DNA from 3 places in the Saccharothrix coeruleofusca genome. Region 1 is predicted to be linked to each of the others. Evidence: riboswitches for the same ligand, from Rfam matches in the RefSeq annotation. Region 1 holds a riboswitch; each other region holds the start of a gene.
The links. A riboswitch is a leader RNA that binds a small molecule or an ion and turns the genes downstream of it on or off. The one in region 1 is predicted to bind cobalamin.
Positions count from the first base shown of each region.

Region 2: linked by a shared signal. The riboswitch ahead of JOF41_RS15755 (CbtB domain-containing protein) and the one ahead of cobN (cobaltochelatase subunit CobN) in region 1 are both predicted to bind cobalamin.
Region 3: linked by a shared signal. The riboswitch ahead of JOF41_RS23100 (putative cobaltochelatase) and the one ahead of cobN (cobaltochelatase subunit CobN) in region 1 are both predicted to bind cobalamin.

Region 1 covers NZ_JAGINV010000001.1:1,511,405-1,514,670, forward strand. Annotated here, with positions in the region: gene JOF41_RS07185 (ferredoxin-like domain-containing protein) at 1-842, opposite strand, end outside; cobalamin riboswitch at 1,222-1,356, shown strand; gene cobN (cobaltochelatase subunit CobN) at 1,392-3,266, shown strand, end outside.
Region 2 covers NZ_JAGINV010000001.1:3,496,215-3,499,480, forward strand. Annotated here, with positions in the region: gene JOF41_RS15745 (GNAT family N-acetyltransferase) at 1-1,109, shown strand, start outside; gene JOF41_RS15750 ((2Fe-2S)-binding protein) at 1,143-1,829, shown strand; cobalamin riboswitch at 1,869-2,044, shown strand; gene JOF41_RS15755 (CbtB domain-containing protein) at 2,075-2,260, shown strand; gene JOF41_RS15760 (CbtA family protein) at 2,336-3,064, shown strand; gene JOF41_RS15765 (Uma2 family endonuclease) at 3,073-3,266, opposite strand, start outside.
Region 3 covers NZ_JAGINV010000001.1:5,158,823-5,162,088, forward strand. Annotated here, with positions in the region: gene cobO (cob(I)yrinic acid a,c-diamide adenosyltransferase) at 1-36, opposite strand, end outside; gene JOF41_RS23100 (putative cobaltochelatase) at 49-2,034, opposite strand; cobalamin riboswitch at 2,073-2,194, opposite strand; gene JOF41_RS23105 (PIN-like domain-containing protein) at 2,435-2,857, opposite strand; gene JOF41_RS23110 (DUF433 domain-containing protein) at 2,854-3,266, opposite strand, start outside.

The sequences.
Region 1 (3,266 bases):
CCCGGCCGCCCGGTGCACGCGCTGACCCCGTGCCACGGCGAGGCCGGGTCGGTGATCAGACCGGTCGTGTCCGCCCCTGCGGGCAGCACCAGGCTGCGCCACGGCGTGACCCGCACCGGAGTGCCCGCCAGCAGGCGGGCGTTCAACCGTCCCAGCGGCACCCCCGCCACCACCCGGTCGCCCACCGGTCCCGGTGCGACCGGGATCACAGCGGTGTCGACCGGTTCGCCGCGCGGACCACCGATGGCGTCCGTGATGTCGGCCACACCACCGTCCACTTCGGACAAGCGCCAGGCCGTGCCGCGGATCTCCTGGAACCGCTCCGCCGCCGCGACGACCGCCGCCACGGGATCGGTCACGCGCAGTCCGCAGTCGCGGCCCGCCAGCAGCAGGGCGTCACCCACCAGGCCGACATCGCCCCCCAGGCCCGCGACCGCCTCGCCCACCGTGACCAGGAACCGGCCGGGCAACTGGGCCAGTCCGGGCACCGCGCACAGCGCCCGGTCGATCTCGTCGACCAGCGCCTGGTTGTCCTCCAGCGGCGCGGCGACGATGTTGCGCATCCGCTCGTGGGTTCGCGACGGCAGCAGGCCGACCTCGGCCAGCCGTGCGCCCAACTCGTGCTCCGCTCCCGGCGGCAAGCCTCTGACCTGCAAGTTTGCCCGGGAGGTCAGCTCGATCCAGCCGTCCCCCAGTTCCAGCGCGGCCAGTCGCACGGCGTCGAACCGGCGCGCGTCGAGGGTCCCGCCCGGCACCCTGATCCGGGCCAGCCCGCCATCCGCCGCGAGGTGCACGTCAATCGCGCCAGGGCAGGCGTCGGGGCGCACTCGATCAGCGGACATGGTCTGGACTCTAACTCGCGATCACATCGCCCCCCGCATCCGGACAACCCGCCCACCCCCAGTGCCACCCGCCTATGGGCGTGTCGGGCGTGTCGCCCCCGCGAGTCGAACGCTCAGGCACCCCGAATTCAACATTCGCGCCCTCCGACCCGCACTTTCGCGCTCTGCGCGGCGCTTCCCCCACACCTCGGGTAGTAGTTACCGGCCTTCCCGGCCCCGTCGGGTAGTACTTGCCGACCGTCCTTGACCCACCCCAACGACGAACTCAGGGGTCCTGAGCGTTCGACTCGCGGTACCTGAGCGTTCGACTCGCGGGGCCGGAACGCTCGGTTCAGGATCTGGACGGAGTGCCCGTGGGATGGGTGAGGGGGCGACCGGACCGCGTCGGGCCGGTTAGGGTGCTCTTCGAACGGCGAAGCAGCAGGAGGAAGCCGGTGCGAATCCGGCGCGGTCCCGCCACTGTGACCGGGCAGCCCCCGGAAGTCAGGAACTCCGCTCCGCCGTCCCCTACGACCTGGGGCGAGGACCCCCGAGGGATGGAGCCCGCACGTGATCCTGCTGCTGTCGACCTCCGACACCGACCTGCTCTCCGCCCGCGCCAGCGGCGCCGACTACCGGCTGGGCAACCCCGCCCGTCTCGCCGTGGACGACCTCCCGGCCCTGGTGGAGGGGGTCGACCTGGTGGTGGTGCGCATCCTGGGCGGGCGCCGGATGTGGGAGGAGGGGCTGGACTGGCTGCTGGCGGGCCCGCGCCCGGTGGTGGTGCTCGGTGGCGAGCAGAACCCCGACGCCCCGCTGATGGAGCTGTCCACGGTGCCCGGCGGCGTGTGCGCGGAGGCGCACGCCTACCTCGCGCACGGCGGCGCGGACAACCTCGCCGAGCTGCACCGCTTCCTGTCCGACACGGTCCTGCTGACCGGCTTCGGCTTCGCCCCGCCCACTCCCGCCCCCACCTGGGGCGTCCTGGAACGCCCCGAGCCCGCCACCGACGGCCCCACGATCGCGGTGCTGTACTACCGCGCGCACCACGTGGCCGGGAACACCGCCTTCGTGCACGCGCTGTGCGACGCGATCGAGGCCAAGGGCGGCAGGCCGCTGCCGGTCTACTGCGCGTCGCTGCGCTCGGCCGAGCCGGAGCTGCTGGCGCGGCTGGGGGAGGCCGACGCGCTGGTGGTCACCGTGCTCGCCGCGGGCGGCACCAAGCCCGCTGCCGCCTCGGCGGGCGGTGACGAGGACGCCTGGGACGTGGGCGCGCTCGCCGAGCTGGACGTGCCGATCCTGCAGGGGCTGTGCCTGACCAGCAGCCGCGCCGCGTGGGACGGCAACGACGACGGTCTGTCCCCGCTGGACACCGCCACCCAGGTGGCCATCCCCGAGTTCGACGGCCGCATCATCACCGTGCCGTTCTCCTTCAAGGAGGTCGACGAGGACGGCCTGACCGTCTACGTGGCCGATCCGGAGCGGGCCGCGCGGGTGGCCGGGATCGCGGTGCGGCACGGCAGGTTGCGGCACGTCCCGCCCGCCGAGCGCAAGGTCGTGCTGATGCTCTCGGCCTACCCGACCAAGCACTCCCGGATCGGCAACGCGGTGGGCCTGGACACCCCGGCCAGCGCGGTGCGGCTGCTGGCCGCGCTGCGGGAGCGCGGCTACGACATCGGTGACCAGCTGCCCGGTGTGGACGACCTCGACGGCGACGCGCTCATCCACGCGCTGATCGCCGCCGGGGGCCAGGACCCGGACTGGCTGACCGAGGAGCAGCTGCAGGGCAACCCGGTGCGGCTGCCCGCCGCGCGCTACCGCGAGTGGTACGCCACGCTGCCCGAGGACCTCCGCGAGGAGATGGAGCGGCACTGGGGACCGCCGCCGGGCGGGCTGTTCGTGGACCGCTCCCGCGACCGCGACGGCGAGATCGTGCTGGCCGCGCTGCGGTCGGGCAACGTGGTGGTGATGGTGCAGCCGCCGCGCGGGTTCGGCGAGAACCCCATCGCCATCTACCACGACCCGGACCTGCCGCCCAGCCACCACTACCTGGCCGCGTACCGCTGGCTGGAGGCCGAGTTCGGCGCGGACGCGGTGGTGCACGTGGGCAAGCACGGCAACCTGGAGTGGTTGCCTGGCAAGACGGTGGGCATGTCGGCGGGCTGCGGTCCGGACGCCGCGCTGGGCGACCTGCCGCTGGTCTACCCGTTCCTGGTCAACGACCCCGGTGAGGGCACCCAGGCCAAGCGCCGCGCGCACGCCACGCTGGTGGACCACCTGGTGCCGCCGATGGCGCGGGCGGACAGCTACGGCGACATCGCGCGGCTGGAGCAGCTGCTCGACGAGCACGGCACCATCGCCGCGATGGACCCGGCGAAGCTGCCCGCCATCCGCGCGCAGATCTGGACCCTGATCCAGGCCGCCAAGCTGGACCACGACCTGGGC
Region 2 (3,266 bases), 2.0 Mb from region 1:
AGATCGGCGCGCTGCTGGCCGAGCGGGGCGAACCCGAGGACGCCGAGGACCACCGCCTGGTGGTGCTGGACCCCGATGCCGGGTTCGAGTCGTGCGGGGTGGTGGTGGACGGCGACCGCGTGGTCTCCACCGCGACGCTGCTGGACGAGACGCTGGTGCTGGACGGCCTGGAAATCCCGGCCGGACAGGTCGAACTGGTGGCCACCCACCGCGAGCACGAGGGACGCGGCCTGGTCCGCGGGCTCATGGCGTGGGCGCACGAGCGGTCCGCCGCGCGCGGGCACCTGGTCCAGGTGATGCTCGGCATCCCCTACTTCTACCGGCGGTTCGGCTACACCTACGCCATCCCGATCCCGGCCACCCGGCCGGTCGCCACCCGGCCGGAGTCCTCCGGGCACCTGCTGCGCGAGGCCACCGCCGCCGACATCCCGACCCTGGCCGCCCTCCAGGACGCCGAGCAGGCCCGCGCGGACCTGCGGATGCCGCACTCGCCCGCGCGGTGGCGGTGGCTGGTCGCGCACCAGGCCAGCACGCAGTGGCTGGTCGAGCGCGACGGCGTGCCGGTGGCCGCGGGCCGGACCGCCGAGGCGCACCTGACCGAGGTCGCCGCCGTGGACGCCGAAGCGGCCCGCGCCCTGCTGGCGCTGACCGGTGCGGCCGAGGTCACCGAGCGCCCCGGCACGGTCGCGGGCGAGGCGCTGGCGCCGTTCCTCGGCCCCGCGCCGGAGGAGGCCGCCAGCTACTACGTCCGGGTCGCCGACCCGGTGGCGCTGCTGGAGCACCTGCGCCCCGTGCTGTCGGCCCGCTTGGCGGGCGCGGGCCTCACCGACGGGGAGGCGGTCGTGTCGTTCTTCTCCTCCCACGTCCGCCTGCCGTTCGCGGCGGGCGAGGTGGGCCCGGTGCGGGCGGGCGGCACCATGCAGGGGCCGGCCGCGGTGGGCGGCGCGGGCGTGGCCCCGGACCTGGTCGCGTCGCTGCTGTTCGGCCCGCACGGCATCCAGGGCCTGGCCGCCCGCCACCCCGACGTCTACCCCGGCCCGAACGCCACCCTGATGCGCGCGCTGTTCCCACCGGTGCGCGCGGACCTGCTGACCTTCTACGTGCCGTAGGACCCGCCCGAGGACGCACGGCAGACTGACCGCGTGTCCCAGTTCGCCCGAGTCCTCACCACGCTGCGCGAGATCCGCGGCATCAGCCCGTTCTTCGCCCTGGACGTCGGCCGCCCCGACCCGAGCTGGCTGTCCGGCGACGCCCTGCTCGACGGCGACGCCCTGCCCGCCACCCTCGACGCGATCGCCCGGCGCTACCGGACCGGCGAACCGCGCGTGGCGGCGTCGCTGTTCTTCCTCGGCTACACCGCCCGGCTGCTGTGCCCGGTGGTCGCCGCGCACGTCACCGGGCGGGCAGCACCGGACATCCGGCCCGCCAACCTCTGGTGGCACCACAGCGCCGACGGCCTGCGGGTCAGGATCGCCGACCCGGTGGAGGGCGGAGGCATCGCCGACGCCCTGGAACCGGTGGTGGACGCGATCCGCCGGGTCACCCCGGTGGCGCGCGGCCTGCTGTGGGGCAACGCGGCCTCGTCCATCGCGGGCGCCCTGCGCACGCTGAGCCGCAGCGGTGCCGCCGAGGCGGAGCAGTGCGTGGCCATCGGGCGGCGAATGCTCGCGCAGCCGCCGTTCACCGGCTCGGGCGACTTCATCCCGTTCCCCGGCGAGGTCGCGTTCCGCAGGCGCAGCTGCTGCCTGTACTACCGGCTCGACGGCGGCGGCACGTGCGGTGACTGCCCACTGCCCTCCGGGGGTGATCGCGCGCGGCTACAGAGGTGACATCGCCGGTCACCCGTTGTGCGCACGCGGCCCGGCCCCTTATCGTGCGCAGGCCGCGGTGGACGGGAAGCCGGTGGGAATCCGGCGCGGTCCTCGCCACTGTGACCGGGGAGCCAACCCGCCGAGCACGTCACTGGCCGCACCGCGCGGCTGGGAAGACGCGGGAGAAGCACTGATCCGGGAGCCAGGAGACCGGCTGCGGCGCCGTTGTTGCAGACCTTCCACGAGGCATGGAGGAATCGGTCATGACGAGCCCCTCGCACCCGCTCTCCCCGGCGCTGCCCCGGTGGGCCTACGCCGTCGCCCTGCTCGCCCTGGCGGTGACCTGGGTCGTGCTCCAGGAGAACGGCCTCGCCCTCGGCCACGCCGCCGAAGTCGTCCACGAGTTCTTCCACGACGGCCGCCACGCGCTCGGCGTCCCCTGCCACTGACGTGGCCTGGTCGGTGTGGCTGCCGTGGTGGCTGCTCGGGTGGTTCGGCGTGGAGCTACAGGACGGGCGGGCGAGGTGAACTCGTTCAGGGGTGTGCTGCTGCGGGGGCTGGCGGCGGGCGGGGTCGCGGGGGTGCTCGCGGGCCTGGTCGGGCTGGTCGTGGTGGAGGCGCCGATCCGCGCGGCGCTGGCGGTCGAACAGGCGCGTGGCGAGGTCGGGGACGGCCACGAGCACGGTGAACTGGTCAGCCGCGGCACGCAGGTGGTCGGTGGTGTGCTCGCCGCTGTTGTCGTCGGGGTCGCGCTCGGCGCGCTGTTCGCCACCGCCCACGCGGGCGCGCGGCGGTGGTTGCCGCGGCGGTCGCCGTTCGCGCGCAGCGTCGCGCTGTCGGCGGCGCTGTTCGGCGCGGCGGCGCTGATGCCCGCGGTGAAGTACCCGGCCAACCCGCCGGGGGTGGGCGACGGGTCCACCGTGGAGTACCGGACGGTGCTCTACCTGGGGCTGATCGCGGCGGGCCTGCTGGTCGTGCACGGCGCCGGGGTGCTGGCGGCGCGGCTGGCGCACCTGGCCGAGCCGGTGCGGTTCACCGCGGTGGCGCTGGCGGTGGTCGCCGCGGCGGTGGTGCTGCTGGTGGTGTTCCCGGCCGGTCCGGACCAGATCCCGGCGGACGTGCCCGCCGGGCTGCTGTGGGAGTTCCGGCTGGCCTCGCTGGCCGAGACCGCCACCCTGTGGCTGGGGCTGGGCCTGGCCTTCGGCCTGCTCGTCGACCCGGCCACCCGCCGGACCCGCCTGACTTCGGCCTGAGCGCAGCCCTACAGGTCCAGCAGTTCGGTCGGGTCGAGCGAGATTTCGAAGGGGTCATCGACTTCGAACCGCTCACCCGACCGGGCGTCGGCGACCACCTGGTAGACGCCGTCGCGGAGCGCGGACAGCCTCAGCGAGGCGAACCGCCGCCGTAGATCCGCTTCACCGAACAGGTAGTACTCGACACCTTCCGACGCGCACA
Region 3 (3,266 bases), 3.6 Mb from region 1:
GTCGACGGGCACCGAGGACGGCTGTCCCTGAGGCATGGCGTTCCCCTCTCAGGCGGCGCGCGCGGCGCGCACGACGCCGGCGACCTGGTCCGCGGACAACTCCTCCAGGCGCAGGCAGACCCCGCCCAGCGCGGCGGCCACGCGGGCCGCCATGCCCAGCCGCACCGGGCCGCGCTCGCAGTCCACCACCACCGCCGCCACGCCGTCGGCGGCCAGCAGGCCCGCCGCGCGCAGGGCGTCGGCCGCCGGGTCGCCGCCCGCGCCGGTGGCGGTCGCGCGGCCGTCGGTCAGCAGCACCAGCAGCGGCCTGCGCCGGGGGTCGCGGACCCGTTCGGACTCCAGCACCCGGCGGGCCCGCAGCAGGCCGTCGGCCAGCGGGGTGCGGCCCCCGGTGCGCAGGGCGCGCAGCCGGGCCGCCGCCGCGTCGACCGAGCCGGTGGGCGGCAGCGCGACCTCGGCCGCCGCACCCCGGAAGGTGATCACGCCGACCTTGTCCCGCCGCTGGTAGGCGTCGCGCAGCAGGGACACCACCGCGCCGCTGACCGCCGACATGCGCTGCCGCGCGGCCATCGAGCCGGAGGCGTCGACCACGAACAGCACGAGGTTGCCCTCCTTGCCCTCGCGCACCGACCGCCGCAGGTCCTCGCCGCGCAGCACCAGTCCGGGGCCGCTGCGGCCGCGCGCGGCCTGGTGCGGCGCGGCCGCGCCGAGCGTGCCGACCAGGTGCAGGCCGCCGCCGTCCGAGGCGGACGGGCGGACCACGCGGCCGGTGCGGGCCCTGGCGCGGGAGCGCTTGCCCGGCGCGCCCTCGCCGACGCCGGGCACCTGGAGCAGCCGGGCGCGGAACGCGGGGGCCGGGGCGTGCGTGCGCTCCCCCGAGCCGGAACCCCCGCCGTCGGGCCGTTCAGGGCTCGGACCGTCCGAAGTGGACTCCTGGGCGGATTCCCCGGTGGACTCGCCGCCGCCTCCGGGTCCGTCACCGCCGCCGTCGGGGTCGTCCTCCGGGTCGGGGTCCGGCTCCTCGGCGTGCTCCGCGCCCTGGCGCAGCGCGTCGGCGAGCTGCTCCTCCTCCAGGCCCGGTTCGTCGAACGGGTCGCGGCGCTTGCGGTGCGGCAGCGCCAGCCGCACCGCCGCCTCCACGTCCTCCTCGGCGACCTCGGCCGCCCCGCGCCACGCCGCGTGCGCCGCGGCGGTGCGCGCGACCACCAGGTCCGCGCGCATCCCGTCGACCTCGAACGCCGCGCAGACCGCCGCGATCCGGCGCACCTCGGCGTCGGGCAGCCGCACGCCCGGCAGCGCCGCCCGCGCCGCCGCGATCCGGCCCGCCAGCTCGGCGTCCCGCTCGGCCCAGCGGGCCGCGAAGCCCTCCGGGTCGGCCTCGTAGGCCAGCCTGCGCCGGATCACCTCGGTGCGGGTGGCCACGTCGCGGGCGGCGCGCACCGACACGGTGAGGCCGAAGCGGTCCAGCAGCTGGGGGCGCAGCTCGCCCTCCTCCGGGTTCATCGTGCCCACCAGCAGGAACGACGCCGGGTGGGACACCGACACGCCCTCCCGCTCGACGTGCGCGCGGCCCATCGCGGCGGCGTCGAGCAGCAGGTCCACCAGGTGGTCGTGCAGCAGGTTGACCTCGTCGACGTAGAGCACCCCGCGGTGCGCGGCGGCCAGCAGTCCGGGCTGGTAGGCGCGCACCCCCTCGGTCAGCGCGCGCTCCAGGTCCAGCGAGCCGACCAGGCGGTCCTCGGTCGCGCCGACCGGCAGCTCGACCAGCCGGGCGGGCCGCCGCTCGACGCCGCCGCCGTGCGGGCCGTCGGGGCAGTCCGCGGGCGCGGCCGGGTCGCAGCCGAAGCGGCAGCCCGCCGCCACCTCCAGCTCGGGCAGCAGCGCGGCCAGCGCGCGCACCACGGTCGACTTGGCGGTTCCCTTCTCCCCTCGGACCAGCACTCCCCCGATACCGGGGTGCACGGCGTTGAGCAACAGGGCCAAGCGGAGGTCGTCGTGGCCGACGACAGCGGAAAAGGGGAAACGCGCGCCCATGCGGCGGTGTCCTTCCTCGGGTGTCCACGCCCGTGTCCGGTTCGGTGACTCGGGGGCCGAGTTCCTGACTCCCGGCGTCACCCGGTCACAGTGGCGGGACCGTGCCGGACTCTCACCGGCTTCCTCGCGCACCCCTCACAGCCCAGGCATCGTCGCACCTCGCCCGGCTGCGACCAAGTCCCCGCCCTGCGAACCACCGGGAACGTGACGGCGCTCTCGTCTGCAAGTACCACCCGCCCCCGTCCCACGGGCCGCTAACCACTACCCGCGTCCGCGTCCACCGACGCGGGTAGTGGCCATGCGCTCGCTACGGCCGCGCTGGTGGTACTTGCAGGTGCGGAGCGCAGGCGGCGAGGCCGTCACGCTGCCGGACACCGACTGCGGCAGGTGACGACTCCCGTCATCCGAGCAGCGGACCGGACGTCATGCGCTGACTGGCCTCGTGGGGAATCCCGTTGACCCTGAACCAGGACGGCGTGCTCACTTGGCCGAGGCGGTCGAGGATGTGGGGCATGGCCGCCGTCAGACCGGCCACCCAAGCGGCCATGAGCTTGAGCCCACCCACCGAGGGTTGGCGCACTCCGATCCAGTGCACTCCGCAGTCGTGGAGGGCTCGCCGCTCGGCGTCGTTCGCACGAACCTGCCTGGCGTCCTTGGTGATGATCGCGGTGAAACCGCCCGCGCTCAGCACTTGGAACAACGGGATGTCCTGAACCCCGGTCAATCCCTCACTGTGGCAGGAATGAAATCCGTGCTCGCGGAAGAGCACCCCGAGGGGACCGACAAGACTGTGGGGAAGGTTTTCATCGATGAAGAACTTCACGCCGCGCCGCTCCTGGCCGCGGCTACCGAATCGGCGAAGCTCACGGCGTCGGGAACAGCTTCCACGGGTACGGACGGGTAGTAGTGGTGCACGTCCTCCGCGGTGAGCGAGCCGTCCTCCACCAAGGCGGCCACGGTGTCGAACCCGATGCGCGTGCCCTCGATCGCGGGCCAGCCACCGAGCAGGTTCGCGTCGACGCGAAGATGTCCGCGCGGCCGCGTGAAGTCGACGACTTCCCGGCCGTTGCGCGTGGTGAACGGCTGAAACACCTCGGCCAGGGTGAACATGTGCGTCTGCCCCGGCTTGCGCACCAAATCCGTCCACCGCTCGTCGTCATCGCGCACGGCGATGGTGTCGCCGTCGGTGCCGAACCGGTACGAGGCCGGGTGGTCGGTGAACCGGTAGGCCC